Regions from separate parts of the Streptomyces sp. SM18 genome, predicted to be linked through region 2. Evidence: riboswitches for the same ligand, from Rfam matches in the RefSeq annotation. Region 2 holds a riboswitch; each other region holds the start of a gene.
The links. A riboswitch is a leader RNA that binds a small molecule or an ion and turns the genes downstream of it on or off. The one in region 2 is predicted to bind cobalamin.

Region 1 (3,757 bases), 510 kb from region 2:
CCAGTTGCTCGGCGGTGACCTGGCCGCCGACGCGGACACCCTGCGCCCAGTCGGGCAGCGGGATCTCGGGGAGGGTGAAGAGCAGCCGGGTCCCCGGGACCGAGGAGCCGAGCAGGACCGAGAAGACCAGCCGCACCCCCACGACGAACAGGCCGAGCTTGACGAACGCCCCGTAGGAGCGGGCCCACGGCGCGTCCGTGCGGCGGGCCGCCACCACATAGCCGGCCACCCCGACCAGCAGCCCGAGCAGCAGTGGGTTGGTGGTGCGGGAGGCGGCGGTGGCCAGCCCCAGCGCCCACAGCCACCAGGCCCCGGCCGGCACCGCGTTGCTGCGGCTCGCGGCGGGCGCCCGCAGGGCATGGGGGAGCCGGGCGAGGCCCGTGGAACGGTTCATCGGCGGCGGCGGGCCCGCAGGACGGCGGCGGCACCGAGGACGAGGACCGCGACGCCCCCGGCGAGGACCCCGGCGGACGGGCCGCCCCCGTCGTCGCCGGAACCCTGGGCGGCGGCGGTCGGGGAGGCGTCGGGGCTGCCGGCCGGAGCGGTGGACTCCGCCGCGCCGCTGTCCCCGGAGACCTGCTCACCGCAGCCGGAACGCGGATAGCCGGAGATCGCGCAGAGCATCGCGGAGCTGTCGTACCGCAGGGGCTTCGCCACCGACGCGAGCGCCTGGGCGGTGCTCGCGTCGGGCGCCACCCGGGCGCACGCGGTGCGCGGCGCGGGCGGGGTCTCGCCGTCCGGCGCGTCGGCGGCCGTACCCGCGTCGATGACCAGCGCGACCCGCTTGCGGCCGTCCTGCGCCGGGGTGCCCGCGCAGATCGCGGCGAAGTCCGGGGCGCGGCGCGGCCGGGCGGCGTCCTGGGAGTCCTCGCTGACCGCGAAACGGAACCCCTGCACGGTGCCGTCGTCGGGCCGGACCAGGGAGGGCCCCTGGGTGGCGTACGTCCAGGTGGTGCCGGTGTCGCCCTCCCAGAAGGACCAGTAGCGGTATCCGGCCGCCTGCGCGTTCCCGGCGCCGAGCACGGTCAGGGCCGCGGCGACCAGGAGGAGCAGCACGGCCGTGCCGCGCGGGTGCCTCACAGCTGCTGGTTCTTCCGGCGTCCGCTCAGCAGGAAGCCGATGCCCGCCCCGAAGGCGAGTCCGATGCCGACGAGCCACCAGACGCCGAGTCCGCCGTCGCCGCTGCTGGTGTTCTTCGGCGTGGAGTCGGTCGCGGTCGGGGACGGCACGGCGGTGGCGGCGGGCGCGGGGCCCGTCGCGTTGAGCTGCCGTACGAGGTCCACGCCGCCGAAGTCACGGGCGTCGGTGCCGGTCGCGTGGGCGGCGAGCACCAGTTGGGCGGTGGCGGCCGGGCCGCCCTCCTTCGCCCAGCCCTGGGCGTTCTTCTCCAGGTAGGCGACCGCCTTCGCCGCCTTGTCCTTGTGGCCGGACGCGGCCAGCGCGACGACCGCGTCGGCGGTGTTGCCGAAGTCGGGCTGTGGGTCGGAGTCCTCGGCGCCGGGCATCGGCGGGGTGTCCAGGTGGCCCGACCCGGCGAGCGCTCCGGCCAGGTAGAAGGCGCCGTTCTGCGCGGACTGCTCGGGGGTGAGGCCGGTGCCCTTGTGGCAGACGGGGTCCTTGACGGCGTTGGAGTTGCCCGTCGCCATGCCCTTGCCCATCGCGCCGAGCACCGCGGCGGCGGTGGCGTCCGCGTTGGCGGTGAGCGTGCCGTCCTTGTCCGGCTGGTAGGCGAACGCCCCGCCGTCCTCGCCGCCGCACGGCAGGGCGAACGACTGGAGCGCCGTGTACGGCGTCTTGCCGTCGGCGGTGGTGAGGTCGGCCAGCGGCACCCCGGCCCTGGCCAGGGCACCGATCACCACGGCGGTGGAGTTGGCGTCGCTGGGGCTGCCGGGGTTGTAGCCCCAGCCGCCGTCCTCGTTCTGGACGGACTTCAGCCAGCTGACCCCGTTGTCCACGGCCGGGCGGTTGGTGCCCAGCTCCATCAGCGCCTGGATCGCGGCCCCGGTGGCGTTGGTGTCGGCCAGCGTCTCGGCGTCGCAGGGGCGGGAGGCGTCCCGGTAGGCGGCGAAGGCGCCGCTGTCGCACTGTTGGCCCACGAGCCAGTTCACCGACTCGGTGGCGGGGGTGACCAGCTCGATCCGCTGGGCCAGGAAGGCCATCGACTGGCGCCACACGCCGTCGTAGGTCGGGTCCTTGGTGCCGTACAGGCCTGCGGGCAGGTCGGTGGACGGGGAGGGGGACGGGGCGGCGACCGCGGTGGGGGCGGTGGCCGCACCGAGCACGGCGGTGATCGCGAGCGCTGCCGCGCGGCGGCGTACGGTCATGGCTTGGGTGGGCCTCTCCTGCGAGGGCCGGGCACGGGCGCACGGATGGCGCCGGGCTCCGGCCCCGTGTACCTCGACGGTGCCGCCCACCGGGGTTCCGGTGGCACGAGCCGGTCACGCTGACGTGCGGGGCATTCCGACTGGCCACCCGGCGGGGGGAGGACACGGCTGCGGGTCAGTGCCGGATTCGCACCGGCTTCCCCCCGTACGGGCATGAGGACGACCCGCTCACTCTACCGGGGGCGGTGTGAGCGCGGGCCGGCCCCCTGCCGCCGTACCCGGCGGTCCGTGGCGGCGAACCATGGGTGGGGGCTTCACAGCAGGTCAGGGCACATGCGACACTCCGGCGGAAATCACACGGGCGGTGCCCGTGGAGCGGGTCGAGACCGGGCGGGAAGCACCTGTGCGCAGAGGAAGAACGGCGGCCGTGACCGTCGCCGTGAGTGGGTTCATGAGCGTGGCCTCCGGCTGCGGGCTCCTCGGGCAGGAGGCGGGCGCGGCGAAACCCTCGCGGGTGCCGCCCGCCCCGTTCACCGGGGAGACGGTGGCCGGGGAGATATCCGCCTACACCACGGCGGCCGGGCTCCCGGAGGGTGACACGTCCCTGGACGGTCTGCCGGAGGGCGGCTGGCGGGCGTGCGTCGTGCCCTGGTCCGGGCAGGTGCCCGAGGACGTGGCAGCCGCCGGTTTCGAGGGCACGGAGGAGCGGCTGCGCTCGCACGACTGGGAGATCGTCTCCAGCCACGCCGAGGGGGAGGCGGTCTTCCGCACCTTCGCCAAGCGGGGCTGGAAGCTCTACGCCCGCTCCTGGGCGCTGCTGGGACCCGACCGTACGCGGAGCGTCACGTTCACCGGCGTCGAGGACGGCTGCGAGGTGCCCGGCGAGGTGCGGGACGAGTACACCGACCCGGCCGCGCCGTGAGGGGGCCGCTCCGCCGGAACCGTGGGCGGGGAGAGCGCGTCGTGGGAGGTATGGACCAGCCGAACCAGGGCTCCGCGGGGTGCCTGCTCGCCGTCGCGGGTGCCGCGATCGCCACCCTCGCCTGGGCGCCGCTCGCCCGTGTCAGCGTCACCGGTGGTTTCGAGCAGTCGCGCCGCGACCTCAGCGTGCTCTACGTCGATCTCCCGCTGATCGCCCTCGGCGGGGCGCTGCTTCCGCTGCTGGTCTGGATGCTGGTCCTGCGCCGACTGCACCGGCCGTGGCTGGCCTTCGCCGCGGCGGCGGTGTCGCTGGCGCTGGGCGTGTGGGGGCTCACCCTGTGGTGGGAGCCGTACCAGCAGCCGGAGTTCCTGGGCGGGGCGCCGTGGGCGGGCGCGCCGGGGTGATGGGCGGGCACACCGGCGGGACCTGCGGCCCCTCAGCCGCCCTGGCCGTTCCAGGACCGCCAGAGTGCCGCGTACGGCCCCTGGGCGGCGATCAGTTCGTCGTGGGT
Region 2 (3,757 bases):
GGGCGCCGGCCGCTCCTGGACCCGCGGGGCGCGGGGCGGCGTCGCGCACACCCGGGAGCCGGCCCGGGACCACGCGGAGCACCGCGTCGCGGACGGGTCCGCCCCGGGACGGCCGCGCTGTCGGTGGATGCTATTTTCGCCGGTACGCCGCCGGGCGGCGGGCCCGTGTCCGGCGTCTCCCGTACGCCAAAAACCGCAGCCGCAGGAGGCGCGACCCCGTGACCAGCCGTCTCGTCCTCGTCTCGCCCGCCACGAGCGCGGCACTGCGGCAGGCGCGCTTCGACGCCGACGGACCGGTCGACGCGGCCGGAGCGGTTCAGGCCCGTGCGGCGGCCGCCGCCCTGCCCCGGGCCGCCCGCGTCGCCGTGTCGCCCGGCGCGCGGTGCCACGGTACGGCCGCCGAACTCGGGCTGGGTGCCGGGGACTTCGCCGCGCCGGCCGCCCTGGACGTGGGCCGCTGGCGCGGGCGCACCCTCGACGAGGTCACCGCCGCCGAACCGGAGGCGGTGGGCCGCTGGCTCACCGACCCGGCCTCCGCGCCGCACGGCGGGGAGACGGTACGGGATCTGTGCGTACGGGTCGGCGCCTGGCTGGACACCGTAGGCCGGAGCGACGGCCGCACGCTCGCCGTGGTCGAACCGGAGGTCGTACGGGCAGCGGTCCTCCACGCGCTGGGGCTGCCCGCGACGGTCTTCTGGCGGCTGGACGTGCCGCCGCTGACCGCGACGGAGCTGAGCGGGCGGGCCGGTCGCTGGAACCTGCGGCTGGGGCGCCCGCTCGTGGGGCCGCCCGCGCCCCCGGCGGCCGGCTGACGACCGGCCACCGCCCACCGGCGGTCGGTGGTCTCCGCGCCGGACGGACGAGAAGCCCCTCGGTGGATCCGCGGGGGCCTCTCGTCCGGACGTACGCGTCGTCCCGGAGAACTCAGCGCGCGGCCGGGACCGCGCCTCCGGACCCGGACGGGACGGCCTTCGGACGGAGCAGCCGTTCGGCCAGTTCGCCGAGGAAGAGGCCGAGTGCGCCCCACAGCACGGTCTGGATGGCCAGTGCGGAGAGCCGGAACCGCCACAGCAGGGTGGCCGGGAAGTCGTCCGGCACCTCGTTGATCACCGGCAGGAACGCGTAGGCGAGCCCGACCGCGACGGCGAAGGCGGCCACGGCGGCGACGGTCGCGTACCAGGTGCCCAGCGCGGGGGCGAGCCGCTTGCCGAGGAGGATGGCGGCGATCGCGAGGAGCACGCTGAGCACCATCATCAGGAAGTACAGCGTGGTGCGCTTGCCGATGGTGTCGGGGTCACCGACCGCCGGCGGGTTGACCGGGTACTTCAGGTACGGCACGACGTACACGGCCAGCAGGGCGCAGCCGGACAGCAGCAGGGCGGTCGCCCGGGGGCCGAAGCGTCCGATGCGCCCGAGCGCGAAGCAGAAGGCGAGTGCGGCGATGCCGCCGAAGGCCACCCCGTAGACCAGGATGCCGGTGGCGAGTCCGGCCGTGGACTGGAGGGAGCGCGAGACGACTTCCTCCTCGTCGTGCCCGCCGGCGTCCGCGCCCGCGTCTCCGTGCGTGTGCGTGTGGGCGTGGGCTTCCTCCAGGCCGATGGCGCTGTCGACGTTCGGTTCCCCGAGGAAGTAGGCGACGACCAGGGCGAGCACCCCGGCGGCCAGGCCGGCGAGCATGCCGCGTACGAGGAGGTTTCTTACCGTTGCGGAGTTCATGATGTGCGGCGTCCCTCGCGTCAGTGGCAGGGGAAGCCGAGCAGGTGGCGGGCGTCGTGCACCCACTCGTGGACACCCGTGCCGCTGAACACGGAGGTGGCGCCCTGCTCGGCGCCGACGAAGTACAGAAGGATCAGCATCAGGATGCCGAAGAAGACCGCCCAGGGTGCTATCGCCTTCAGCGGCAGCGCGGCGGGAACGAATGGATCGGTGGCGGTCGGCTGAGCGACGTGCTGCGCCATGGCAAGGCCTCCTGAGGGAGTTCGCGTCCCGTATCGGTGGTGCACAGGGACGACGGCCACGGGTCTGACTCACGAGGCGCCCCGGGGGCCTCGTACACAGTGGCGCGACCGTACCGGATTCCCACCGGTTTCCGTCTCGCCGTCGTCATATCGGGATGACGGTACCGCGTGACGGGTGCATGGCCAAGACCGTGCCGTACGGCGTGATCTTCCTCTCCCGCCGGGCGCCCGGGGCCTCGCGTACGCCCTCGTCAGCGGCGGGTCGCCCGGCCGGGGCACCCGGATCAGGTGGCCGGCCGGTCGCGCCCGTGAGGCCGTCAGGTCCGACCGCCCGTCGCGCCCGTCACTCCGGAAGCGCGGTACGCCAGGCGGTGGTGTTCAACTCGTCCATCAGGCGCAGGTCGTGGCCCTCCAGCGGGAACACCCGCACGCCCGCGTCGGGGGCGGCGGCGATCTCCAGCGCGTCCCCCTCGATCAGGTCGCCGCCCTCCTGGGTGGACACCCAGGCGAGGATCGACCGGACCGTCCCGCCGGGCTTCAGCACGACCTGCTCCGGCCCCTGGTCCTGGCCGAACATCGACCCGCCCGGGTTCACCGGGACGGGGATCCGCCCGCCGTCCTCACCGAGGGCCCGGACGGCGGGGTAGCCGTCCACCCGGTAGGGCGCGGTGCCGCAGTTGGTGAGGGTGAGGACGACGGCGCGGTGGAACATCGCCGTCTGTACGGGGCCCATCGAGACGCTCACCCCGGAGGCGGGGCAGTCCCCGGCGGGCGCGGTGGTGGACGGGCCGCCCCGCGCGGGCGTGGTGTCCGGCGCGGCGGGCAGGGTGGGTGGCAGGGTCTCGGCCCGGACGCTGCCGGGCGGCCCGGACGCCCGCGCGGGGCTCTCCGAGGGACCGGGTTCACCCTCCCCCGCCGGGACGAGGAACCCGGCGCAGCCCGTGAGCGTGAGCGCGCCGGTCGCGCACAGGAGTGCCGTGATCGTGTTCCGTACCCGCATCGCCGTGTACCCCACCCCTGGAACGAACAGCCGCCGGACCTCTGGCACGCGCGGCCGTCACCCCGCTCAGCCGCTCGCCTGTTCGATCATGCCAGACGCGGTACCACCCGCCGGGCCCACTGTTCAGCGTCTCTTGCCCGTCACCCCAAGCAGATCTAAGTGGACCCGCGCGGTTCCGCCGCCGAGACTGCGGACATGACAGCGACAGCCCGGACCCCCGGGCCCTTCGGCCGCGCGCTCTGCGCCATGATCACACCGTTCACCCCCGCCGGTGACCTGGACCTGGAGGCCGCTCGCGGGCACGCCCGCCGGCTGGTCGCGGACGGCTGCGACGGGCTGGTGCTGAGCGGCACCACGGGCGAGTCGCCCACCACCACCGACGCGGAGAAGACCGCGCTGCTGCGGGCGGTCCGCGAGGCGGTCGGTGAGGGTGTCCCGCTCGTCGCCGGGGTGGGCAGCGCCGACACCCGGCACACGGTCCGCCTCGCCCAGGACGCCGAGGCGGCGGGCGCGGACGGCCTGCTGGTGGTGACCCCGTACTACAGCCGGCCCCCGCAGGCGGCGGTCGAGGCCCACGTCCTGCGGGTCGCGGAGGCCACCGGGGTCCCGCTCATGCTGTACGACATCCCCGGCCGCACCGGCACCCGGATCGAGCCGGACACGCTGCTGCGGCTGGCGGAACATCCGCGCGTCGTGGCGGTCAAGGACTGTTCCTACGACCTGTTCGCGGCGACGAAGGTGATGGCGCGGACCAGGCTGGCCTACTACTCGGGGTGCGAGGAGCTGAACCTCCCGCTGT
Region 3 (3,757 bases), 3.5 Mb from region 2:
AGACCGCGGTCTCGCCGTCGTCGGTGACTTCGAGGATCTCGGTGCACAGGTTCGAGGAGTGGATGACGCGGCCCGGCTCGGCGGTCTGGTTCGCGGTCCGGTTGGAGGCGTCCTTGAACGTCATCCAGCCCTGGCCGGTCTGCGCGAGGGTGCGCATCATCCGGCCGTACAGCTCGCGCGCCGGCATCGTCTTGCGGGCCAGGCCCCTGGCCTCGGCCGCCCGGTAGGCCGCGTCGAACGCGTCGCCCCACAGGTCCACCAGCTCGGGCGCGTCGGCGGGGGAGAACAGCGACCACTCGGTGTCCGCGTCCACCCGGCGCATGAACTCGTCCGGGATCCAGTGCGCCAGGTTGAGGTTGTGCGTACGCCGCTGGTCCTCGCCCGTGTTGTCGCGGAGCTCCAGGAACTCCTCGATGTCCGCGTGCCAGGTCTCCAGGTAGACGGCGGCGGCCCCCTTGCGCCGGCCGCCCTGGTTGACCGCGGCGACCGAGGCGTCCAGCGTCTTCAGGAACGGCACGATGCCGTTGGAGTGCCCGTTGGTGCCCCGGATCAGCGAACCCCGGGCGCGGATGCGGGAGTAGGACAGACCGATGCCGCCCGCGTGCTTGGACAGCCGCGCCACCTGGTGGTAGCGGTCGTAGATCGAGTCCAGTTCGTCCTTCGGGGAGTCCAGCAGGTAGCAGGAGGACATCTGCGGGTGCCGGGTGCCGGAGTTGAAGAGCGTGGGGGAGGAGGGGAGGTAGTCCAGCCGGCTCATCAGCCCGTAGAGCGCGGCGACCTCGTCCAGCGCCCGCGCCGACTCGTCCTCGGCGAGGCCCGACGCGACGCGCAGCATGAAGTGCTGCGGGGTCTCGACGACCTGGCGGGTGTGCGGGTGGCGCAGCAGGTAGCGGCTGTGCAGGGTGCGCAGACCGAAGTAGCCGAAGCGGTCGTCCGCCCCGTCGGCCAGCGTCCGCTCCACGAGCGCGTCGAGCGCCTCGGCGTGCAGTGCGACGAAGGCGGCGGTGCGGTCGGCGATCAGGCCCTCGCGGTGCCCCACGGCGACCGAGGCGGAGAAGGAGGTCGCGCCCTGGCCGGCGGCCTCGTCGGCGATCGAGAGGGTCAGCAGCCGGGCGGCGAGCCGGGAGTACGCGGGGTCCTCCGAGATCAGGCCCGCGGCGGCCTCGGTGGCCAGCGAACGCAGCTCGGCCGCGTCCGAGCGGGCGTTGCGCCCGCGCAACGCGGCGGCGGCGACCCGTCCGGGGTCGGTGTCGGGCAGATCGACGGTGAGTTCGGTCAGGGTCCGCAGCAGGGCGGTCCCGGGTCCGTCGTTCGTGGCTTCCCCGGACGTGGCGGACACAGCGGATTCGGCGGCTGAAACCGGATCGGCGGGCGCGATGGTCACTGGGCATTCCCTCGCTCGGCAGGGGCCCGCGGGAGGAGGGGAGCCGGGCAGGGGGCGGCCGGGGCGGGCAGCACCGTGTACGGCGTCCACCGGCCTATCCGCGAGGCCCGGACGTCTGGCGTCCGGGTCGGTCGATCCGGACGCGCTGTCGGCAGGTCGTCGGACTTGTGGGTAGCACAGATGTGCACCGATCACACCGTTGCGGGACAGTTCCGGATTCGCACCGGATTCCCCTGCGGCGACAGCGAGCACGAGCATACATGTGGGGGCCGCCCGATCGGGCGGCCCCCACATGTTGTGTCGTACGCGAGGGTTGCCCGGTCAGAGATCCAGGCGGAAGGTGAGGAGCGGGACCGCCGGAATGGGGGTCCAGTCCCGCTCCGGGGTCCGTGTGAAGCCCAGTCGGAGGTAGATGCGGTGGGCGGCCCGCATGGTGGTCTGCGTGGACAGGACGAGCCCGGAGAGCCCCTCTGTCGCGCGGGCCCGGTCGACGCAGGCACGGACGAGCGCCTCGCCCACGCCGCGTCCACGCGCCTCGGGGGTGACGGCGAGCATACGCATTTCGGCCTCCCCCTCGCGGGCGATGTCGGCCCAGGGGGTGCCCGCCGTGACGTAGGTGACACCGCCCAGCAGCCGGCCCTCGCCGTCGGTCGCGACGAGGACGTCGGCCTCGGCGGCCCGGCGGGCGACGGCGCGGAGCTCCGCCAGATACGGGTCCTCGGTGCCGAAGTCCAGCAACCCGTCCCCGAGGTAGGCCTCGGCGGTGATGTCGCCCAGGGCGGTGTGCTGGGCGGGGCGCACGGGTCCGATCGTCAGGTCCATGGCGGGCCAGTGTGCCGCGGCGGCGGGGCGGGCGCACGGGGTTTTCGGGCGGCGGGGCACCCCGCCCCGGACACCGCCGTACCGGGTCCGGCCCGGCGGTGCCCCGCGGTGGGTCAGCGGCCGCCCGGGGCGCCCACCGTGGCCGGCGGGAGCTCCGCCCGTACGCCCGGGGCGCCCGCGTCCGCCGTGTAGTCGGCCGGCGAGGTCTCGTCGGCACCGGCCGGGGCCTTCAGCGCGTTCAGGACGACCGTCAGCACGACCACCACGAGCACGTTCAGGACGAACGCGGTGAGGCCGATGTAGCCGATCTCTCCGAGGCCCGGGATCTCCTTCGAGGAGCCGCCGAAGTGCTTCTGGGTCGGGCTGGCCACGCCGTAGGCGGCCACGGTGCCGTAGACCATGCCGACCGCCCAGCCGGCGATCAGCGCCCAGCGGTGGAACCAGCGGGTGAACAGGCCGCCCACCAGGGCCGGCATCGTCTGGAGGATCCAGATCCCGCCGAGCAGCTGGAAGTTGATCGCGACCGTCTTGTCCATGGTGAGGACGAAGGCGAGCGCGCCGACCTTGACCAGCAGCGAGACCAGCTTGGAGACCCTCGTCTCCTGCTCGGGTGTCGCGCCGGGCCTGAGGAAGTCCTTGTAGATGTTGCGGGTGAAGAGGTTCGCGGCGGCGATCGACATGATCGCGGCGGGCACCAGGGCCCCGATGCCGATGGCGGCGAAGGCCACACCGGCGAACCAGTCCGGGAACATGGTCTCGAACAGCTGCGGGATGGCGAGCTGCCCGTTGTCCACCTTGATGCCGGCGGCGATCGCCATGAAGCCGAGCAGGGCCAGCAGACCCAGCATCAGCGAATACAGCGGCAGGATCGTGGTGTTGCGCCGGATCACCTCACGGCTGCGGCTGGAGAGCGTCGCCGTGATGGAGTGCGGGTACATGAAGAGCGCCAGCGCCGAACCCAGGGCCAGCGTGGCGTAACCCCACTGACCGGCGGCGCCGGGCGCCAGTCCCGCCACCGGTTTGCCGGCCGCCTCGTTCTTCTGCGCGAACGCCTCGCTCGCCTTGCTGAAGATCTCGTCGAAGCCGCCGAGCTTGATCGGGATGTAGATGATGGCCACGGCGATGACCAGGTAGATCAGCCCGTCCTTGACGAACGCGATGAGCGCCGGGGCGCGCAGCCCGGAGGAGTAGGTGTACGCGGCGAGGACGGCGAAGGCGATGAGCAGCGGCAGGTCCTTGACGAACCAGTGCGTGGTCTCGCCGCCGCCGACGCCCATGACGTCCAGGACGGCCTGGATGCCGACCAGTTGGAGGGCGATGTAGGGCATCGTGGCGAGGATGCCGGTCACGGCGACCGCCAGGGACAGGCCCTTGGAGCCGAAGCGGCCGCGGACGAAGTCCGAGGTGGTGACGTATCCGTGCTTGTGCGAGACCGACCAGAGCCGCGGCAGGAAGGTGAAGACGAGCGGGTAGACGAGGATCGTGTAGGGGACGGCGAAGAAGCCCGCCGCGCCCGCCGCGTAGATGGCCGCGGGGACCGCGACGAAGGTG

Region 1: it holds a riboswitch for cobalamin, as region 2 does, so the genes downstream of both, B9S64_RS08635 (prenyltransferase/squalene oxidase repeat-containing protein) here and B9S64_RS06320 (CbtB-domain containing protein) in region 2, are expected to answer to the same signal.
Region 3: it holds a riboswitch for cobalamin, as region 2 does, so the genes downstream of both, B9S64_RS22230 (ribonucleoside-diphosphate reductase subunit alpha) here and B9S64_RS06320 (CbtB-domain containing protein) in region 2, are expected to answer to the same signal.

The regions. Positions count from the first base shown of each region.
Region 1 covers NZ_CP029342.1:1,942,144-1,945,900, reverse strand. The annotation lists gene B9S64_RS08645 (cobalt ABC transporter permease) at 1-394, opposite strand, end outside; gene B9S64_RS08640 (SCO2322 family protein) at 391-1,080, opposite strand; gene B9S64_RS08635 (prenyltransferase/squalene oxidase repeat-containing protein) at 1,077-2,324, opposite strand; cobalamin riboswitch at 2,433-2,555, opposite strand; gene B9S64_RS08630 (hypothetical protein) at 2,752-3,246, shown strand; gene B9S64_RS08625 (hypothetical protein) at 3,297-3,650, shown strand; gene B9S64_RS08620 (ABC transporter ATP-binding protein) at 3,683-3,757, opposite strand, start outside.
Region 2 covers NZ_CP029342.1:1,430,463-1,434,219, forward strand. The annotation lists gene B9S64_RS06310 (histidine phosphatase family protein) at 219-812, shown strand; gene B9S64_RS06315 (CbtA family protein) at 925-1,716, opposite strand; gene B9S64_RS06320 (CbtB-domain containing protein) at 1,737-1,958, opposite strand; cobalamin riboswitch at 1,995-2,142, opposite strand; gene B9S64_RS06325 (DUF4232 domain-containing protein) at 2,302-2,958, opposite strand; gene dapA (4-hydroxy-tetrahydrodipicolinate synthase) at 3,154-3,757, shown strand, end outside.
Region 3 covers NZ_CP029342.1:4,884,081-4,887,837, forward strand. The annotation lists gene B9S64_RS22230 (ribonucleoside-diphosphate reductase subunit alpha) at 1-1,384, opposite strand, end outside; cobalamin riboswitch at 1,517-1,655, opposite strand; gene B9S64_RS22235 (GNAT family N-acetyltransferase) at 1,706-2,206, opposite strand; gene mctP (monocarboxylate uptake permease MctP) at 2,320-3,757, opposite strand, start outside.